Regions from separate parts of the Rhizobium sp. YIM 134829 genome, predicted to be linked through region 1. Evidence: predicted binding sites of a transcription regulator. Region 1 holds the regulator's gene; the other holds the start of a gene.

Region 1 (3,412 bases):
CAACTACACGATCGTCATCGTCACCCACTCCATGCAGCAGGCTGCCCGCGTCTCGCAACGCACCGCCATGTTCCACCTCGGCAATCTCGTCGAGGAGAACGATACCGACAAGATGTTCACCAATCCGGATGACCAGCGCACCCAGGATTACATCATGGGCCGCTTCGGCTGAGGCTCTTGCCCGCCGTGCCGCTTCAGACAAGGACAGGACTCATGGCCAGCCATATCGTTTCCGTCTATGACGAAGACCTGAAATATTTGAGCCGCCGCATTTCCGAAATGGGCGGGCTCGCCGAGCAGATGGTCGCCGAATCCGTGCGCGCCCTCGTCAATGCAGATCTGGGCCTCGCCCAGAAGGTCATCTCCGACGATGTCGTGCTCGACGATGCCGAGCGACAGATTGGCGAAAAGGCCATCGTTACCATCGCCAAGCGCCAGCCCATGGCGGCGGACCTGCGCGAGATCATGGGATCGATCCGCATCGCCGCCGATCTCGAGCGGGTCGGCGATCTCGGCAAGAACACCGCCAAGCGCGTCATCGCGGTGTCGAGCAGCAGCCTGCCGCGCCAGCTCGCTCGTGGGCTGGAACATCTCGCCGAACTGGCGCTGATGCAGCTGAAGGAAGTGCTCGATGTCTATGCATCGCGCTCGGCCGAAAAGGCCAAGAGCATCCGCGAGCGCGACAGCGAGATCGACGCGATCTACACCTCGCTCTTCCGCGAGCTCCTGACCTACATGATGGAAGATCCGCGCAACATCACCTCCTGCACGCATCTTCTGTTCTGCGCCAAGAACATCGAGCGGATCGGCGACCATGCGACCAATATCGCCGAGACGATCTATTACATGACCACCGGCGCCCAGCCGCTCGGCGAACGTCCGAAGGACGATTCCGCCAATACGGTCGGCGCTCTCGCCACCTGAAGGACAAGCGGTCATCGGACTCCGCCGGGGACAGACGACCGCTTTCCGCGGAACCCGCAGCCTGACCATGCAACGATCCGCCCACAGTGTGCTGGAGGCGGACGAAAGGGGGCCCTTGGCCCAGAATCGTCCGGCCGGCCCTGTCGCTGGTGCGGAATGGGAGTCTGAAGACATGCAGCCCAAGATCGCCGTCGTCGAAGATGAGGAAGCCCTCAGCGTTCTTCTGCGCTACAATCTCGAGGCAGAAGGCTTCGAAGTCGACACGATTGCCCGGGGAGACGAGGCGGAGATCCGCCTCCAGGAGCGCCTGCCTGATCTCCTGATCCTCGACTGGATGCTGCCGGGCGTCTCCGGCATCGAACTCTGCCGGCGGCTGCGTCAGCGAAACGAAACCGAGCGGCTGCCGATCATCATGCTCACCGCCCGTGGCGAAGAGAGCGAGCGGGTGCGGGGCCTGGCGACCGGCGCCGACGACTATGTCGTCAAGCCGTTCTCGACCCCGGAACTGATCGCCCGGGTGCGCGCCATGCTTCGCCGTGCCCGGCCGGAAGTGCTCTCCTCCCTGCTGAAATGCGGCGACATCGAGCTCGACCGCGAGACCCATCGCGTGCACCGCAAAAGCCGCGAAGTGCGCCTCGGTCCGACCGAGTTTCGCCTGCTCGAATTCTTCATGTCTTCGCCCGGCCGCGTCTTCTCGCGCTCGCAGCTGCTCGATGGCGTCTGGGGGCACGACATCTATGTCGATGAGCGGACCGTCGATGTTCATGTCGGCCGGCTGCGCAAGGCGCTGAACTTCGCCAATATGCAAGATGTGATCCGCACCGTCCGCGGCGCCGGCTACTCACTGGAAGGCTGACGCTCGTCAGCCTGCACGGACGCCGCGCCTCGGCATAGAGACAGAAAAAAAGCCCTTCCGGCTATCTCGCAGGAAGGGCTTTTTTCGTTCGTCACAAAGCGAGATTGCGCTTAGCGCATGCGCCGCCGCTCCGCCGAAGGCTGGTAGGCGAGGCGGGCATGGAACGTGCAATAGGGCGAGGTGTCGGGCGCATCATTGCCGCAGAAGTGAAACTCGTCCTTCATCGGGTCGCCGATCGGCCATTTGCAGGTCCGGTCGGTCAACTGGGTCAGCGCCAGGCGGCGTGACGAGGGCGATGCGACATTGGTGTTGGCCGGCAGCGGTGCTTCCTCGAACAAAGCGACCGCCGTATCCTGTGCTTCGTGGATCACCATGCCGCTGGTGGTGCGGGCCGCCGGGCGGGGTGCGCTCGGACGCGGCTGCTCCTGAGCAAGCGGGGCAGGTGCCGCTGTGGTCGGCCGGGCCGCGACAGCCGGACGCTTCGGTCGGGCCGCCGCCGGAGCGCTGCCGCCCGCTTTCGCGCGGCCGGGCAGGGACAGGCGATGGACCTTGCCGATCACGGCATTGCGGCTGACACCGCCGAGCTGCGCAGCAATCTGGCTTGCGCTCAGGCCCTCGGCCCAGAGCTTTTTGAGTTTTTCGACGCGCTCATCCGTCCAGTTCATGCTCTCGTGTCTCCATTCCAGGCGTTTCGGAGAGCGAATCCCTCACCGCGTTCCGGACGTACCGAAACTGCAACGCCTTGACTCTTTTGGTGACTAGGTCCGCCGCATGCGTCTAGCAATTGTCAGTTAACCTAGAGATGGGGTGACTCCGTGACAAGAGTCGCCGGAATCGGCCCGAATCGATTTTTGAGTTTTCCCCAACTTGATCGGCACGTGTGATCAATTTGCACAGGGCTCGATCATGCGTCCGGTGCATGGCGTCATGCGCGTCAAACCGCCACAAAAGCGGGAGTTTTGTTGACAGAAACGCCCGGAATGCAGATAGTGCCGCTGCCGCCTCCAGGGCGGCGTTTTTCATTGTCCGGGCCTCTTCGGGTCTGGATCAGCTCGGCGGCCGGACCGGCAGAGCGAGAACGGAAGGTGCCGTCGTTCAAGGCTCGCTTCGGCGCGCTAGGGTTGCGGCCAGCGAAGGAGACCCACGTCATGACCGAAGTCACGCCGCTCTACGACACCTATATGCGTGCGCCCTTGCGCTTCGAGCGCGGTGAAGGGGTCTGGCTGACGACTGAAGATGGCAACCGCTATCTCGACTTCGCCGCCGGCGTCGCCGTCAATTCGCTGGGCCATGCCCATCCGCATCTCGTCGCCGCGCTCAAGGAGCAGGCCGAGAAGATTTGGCACCTGTCCAATCTCTATGAGATTCCGGGGCAGGAGAAGCTCGCCACGCGCCTCACCGCCCATACCTTCGCCGACAAGGTGTTTTTCACCAATTCCGGCGCCGAGGCGCTGGAATGCGCGATCAAGACGGCGCGACGGTACCAGTTCTCCAAGGGCCGGCCGGAGCGCTTCCACATCATCACTTTCGAAGGGGCCTTCCATGGCCGAACCCTGGCGACGATTGCTGCCGGCGGCCAGGCGAAATATCTCGAGGGCTTCGGTCCCAAGGCGCCGGGCTTCGTGCAGGTTC
Region 2 (3,412 bases), on a different contig from region 1:
GGCGCTGGTGGAGGATGGCTATACCTCGCTCAAGGTCTTCATGACCTATGAGGGTCTGCGGCTGCGCGACGACGAGATCCTGGCGACGCTCGATACCGCGCGCCGCACCGGTGCGCTGGTCATGGTCCATTGCGAAAACGAGGATGCGATCCGCTATCTGATCGGCCGGCACGAGGAGGAGGGGAAGTTCGCCCCGAAATTCCATGCGAGCACCCGGCCGGTGGCGGCGGAGCGCGAGGCGACGCACCGGGCTTTGTCACTGGCGGAAATCGTCGACGTGCCGATCGTCATCGTTCATGTCTCGAACCGAGAGGCGATGGAAGAGATCCGCCGCGCCCGGCAACGCGGCCAGAAGATCGCCGGCGAAACCTGCCCGCAATATCTGATGCTCACGGCCGACGATCTCGACCAGGAAGCCCTGGAGGGCGCCAAATATGTCTGCTCGCCGCCGCCGCGCGACAAGGCGAGCCAGGATGCCTGCTGGGAAGGTTTGGAGCAGGGCGTGTTCGACCTCTTCTCCTCCGACCACTGCCCCTTCCGCTTCGACGACGCGGAAGGCAAGCTGAACGAGAAGGGCAAGCGGCATTTCCGCTGGATTCCGAATGGCATTCCGGGCGTCGGCACCCGCCTGCCGATCCTGTTTTCTGAAGGTGTGCGCAAGGGGCGAATCGACCTCAACCAGTTCGTGGCGTTGACCGCCACCAACCATGCCAAGCTCTATGGCCTCTATCCACGCAAGGGCACGATCGCCATTGGTGCGGATGCCGATATCGCGCTCTGGGATCCGGAGAAGCGGATGACGCTGACCAATGATCTCCTGCAGCACGGCGCGGATTACACGCCCTATGAGGGCCTGGCTATCGAGGGTTGGCCTGTGCGCCTGTTGGTGCGTGGCCGGACCATCGTCGAGGATGGTGCGCTGACGGAGCAGGAGCGCCCGACCGGCACCTATCTCTCCCGCGGCAAGTCCTCCCTCGTCCGCTGAGCGCGCCCGAGGCTGACAGCTCGGACGCATAGGTTTTCGAAAATATCGAAGCGCCCGGCTTTTCTCAGAACACCTGGCGAAGGGCGAGGAAGAGGAGGAAGGCGAGCGCGATTGAGGCGGGCAGGGTCAGCACCCAGGCCGCCAGCATCGCCCGCACCGTCGACCATTGCAGACCGGACCCATTGGCTGCCATCGTGCCGGCCACGCCGGACGAGAGCACATGGGTCGTGGACACCGGCAGGCCGAAATGGTCGGCCGCGCCGATCGTTGCCATGGCCACGACCTCAGCCGCCGCGCCCTGGCCGTAGGTCAGGTGCGTCTTGCCGATCCGTTCGCCGACGGTGATGACGATCCGCCGCCACCCGACCATGGTACCGAGCCCGAGCGCCAGCGCGACGGCCACCTTCACCCAGAGCGGGATGAACTTCGTCGCATTGTCGACCGCCTGGTGATAGGTGCGCACAGCAGCGAGGTCCGCCTCTTCCATCGGCAGAAGCTTCTTCTTGTCGATCAGCTTCAGCGCTTCGCCGATCAGGTAGATGTCGTTGCGGATATTGCTGACCAGATTGGTCGGAACGGCTTCGAGGGTCGGAAAGGCCGCCACTTCGGCGCTGGTTGCATGAATGTAAGTTTGGAGCGCCGGGGTCGTCTGATCCGACCAGGTCTTGGTGCGCACCGCCTCGCCGACCACCGCCTTGAAATCCCCAGCCTCCGCGCCCGGCTTCACATATTTGCCGAGCGACTGCTCGACTGCGACCGAGGCCGACTTATAGGCGTCCAGGTAATTGACATCCGGCGTGCGGTTGAGGGCGAAGGCGGTCGGCACGAGACCGATCAGGATCAGCATGATCAGACCCATGCCCTTCTGGCCGTCGTTCGACCCATGGGCGAAGCTGACGCCGGTGCAGGTGAAGATCAGCAAGGCGCGGATCCAGAGCGGCGGCGGCGCATTGCCGGCCGGCTCCTGATAGAGCGCCTTATTGCGGACGACCGTCTTCATCAAAAGCAGCAGGAGAGCAGAGAGGCCGAAACCGATCAGCGGCGAGATCAGGAGCGACAGGCCGATATTGGTCGCCTGCGACCAGTCCACCCCGCTGGTGGCGCTGCCGGCGGGTGCCAGGAACTGGTTGGCAAGGCCGACGCCGATGATCGAGCCGACGAGCGTATGGGAACTCGAAGAGGGGAGGCCGAAATACCAAGTGCCGAGGTTCCAGATGATGGCGGCGATCAACAGAGCGAAGACCATGGCAAGCCCCGAGCCGGACCCGACCTGCAGGATCAACTCGACGGGCAGCAGCGCCACGATGCCGAAGGCAACCGCGCCGCTGGAAAGGAGCACGCCGAGGAAATTGAAGAAGCCGGACCAGACCACCGCGATTTCCGCGGGCATGGACCGGGTGTAGATCACGGTCGCAACCGCATTCGCCGTATCATGGAACCCATTGACGAATTCGAAGCCAAGCGCGATCAAGAGGGCGAGCCCCAGCAGGATCCACGGAACGGACGCCGCCTCTGCCAGGTCCTGCTGCAGCGCGAAGCCGACATAGCCGAGCCCACCGAGCAGGATCACCGCGAAAAGCGGCAGGAACCAGCGGCCGAGCGATCGCCTGTCCAGAGGATGGTTGCGCTCCGGTGTGGACAGGTTCGGTAATGACATCTCGGCCATGATCAATCCTCGGTTGGGTCAGGTGTCAGTAGGCCCGGAAGATGAAGCTCTCATGACGGCAACCTGCAGTTCAGGCGTCGCTGTTTGAGCGCCTCTTTTTCCAAGGCGGCAGCTTACGGACAGCTTTCCAATCGGCGACGGATTGCCAATAATGCGAATGGGTCGGTCGCTCGGACAGTGACCGCCTCGAGGGAGAGATCGGCAATGCCCTACCATTTTCTCGAAGTCGCAGTGACGCCGAGCGTCAGGGCTGCCCAGGCGGAGATGGGCGTCGAGCCGATCTGGCTCGGCCCCCATGACCGCCCCTCGGATCGCTTCACGGAGAGCGAGGTTGGCTTCATCGCCACGCGCGACAGCTTCTACATGGCGTCGGTGTCCGAGACCGGCTGGCCCTATGTCCAGCACCGGGGTGGCAGGGCCGGCTTCCTCAAGGTCGTCGATCCGCAGACGCTGGCCTTCGCCGATTATCGCGGCAATCGTCAATATATTAGCGCGGGCAATCTCGCGGCCAATGATCGGGCGTGCCTGTTCCTCATGGATTATCCGCGGCGGGCCCGGCTCAAGATCTACGCCCATGTGGAGCGGCTAAGGCTCGAGGAAGACAGCGCGTTGACGGAGCTCGTCACCGATGCGGGCTACAAGGGCAGGGCGGAGCGGATCTTCAGGCTTCGTCTCGAAGCCTTCGACTGGAACTGCCCGCAACACATCGTTCCCCGTTATACGGAGCAGGAGGTCGAGCAGGCGGTGCTGCCGCTGCGCGA

What was found. The regulator PhoB, encoded in region 1, activates phosphate uptake and scavenging genes when phosphate is short. The targets are predictions, from matches to a motif close to TGTCATNNANCTGTCAT.
Region 2: the regulator PhoB is predicted to act here: its motif matches at 2,693-2,709, upstream of ACLE20_RS07095 (inorganic phosphate transporter).

The regions. Positions count from the first base shown of each region.
Region 1 is NZ_JBKHKI010000001.1:960,538-963,949, reverse strand. Features, by position in the region: gene pstB (phosphate ABC transporter ATP-binding protein PstB) at 1-172, shown strand, start outside; gene phoU (phosphate signaling complex protein PhoU) at 214-924, shown strand; gene phoB (phosphate regulon transcriptional regulator PhoB) at 1,097-1,780, shown strand; gene ACLE20_RS04645 (GcrA family cell cycle regulator) at 1,891-2,445, opposite strand; gene ACLE20_RS04640 (aspartate aminotransferase family protein) at 2,929-3,412, shown strand, end outside.
Region 2 is NZ_JBKHKI010000003.1:41,852-45,263, forward strand. Features, by position in the region: gene hydA (dihydropyrimidinase) at 1-985, shown strand, start outside; gene ACLE20_RS07095 (inorganic phosphate transporter) at 1,050-2,651, opposite strand; gene ACLE20_RS07100 (pyridoxamine 5'-phosphate oxidase family protein) at 2,856-3,412, shown strand, end outside.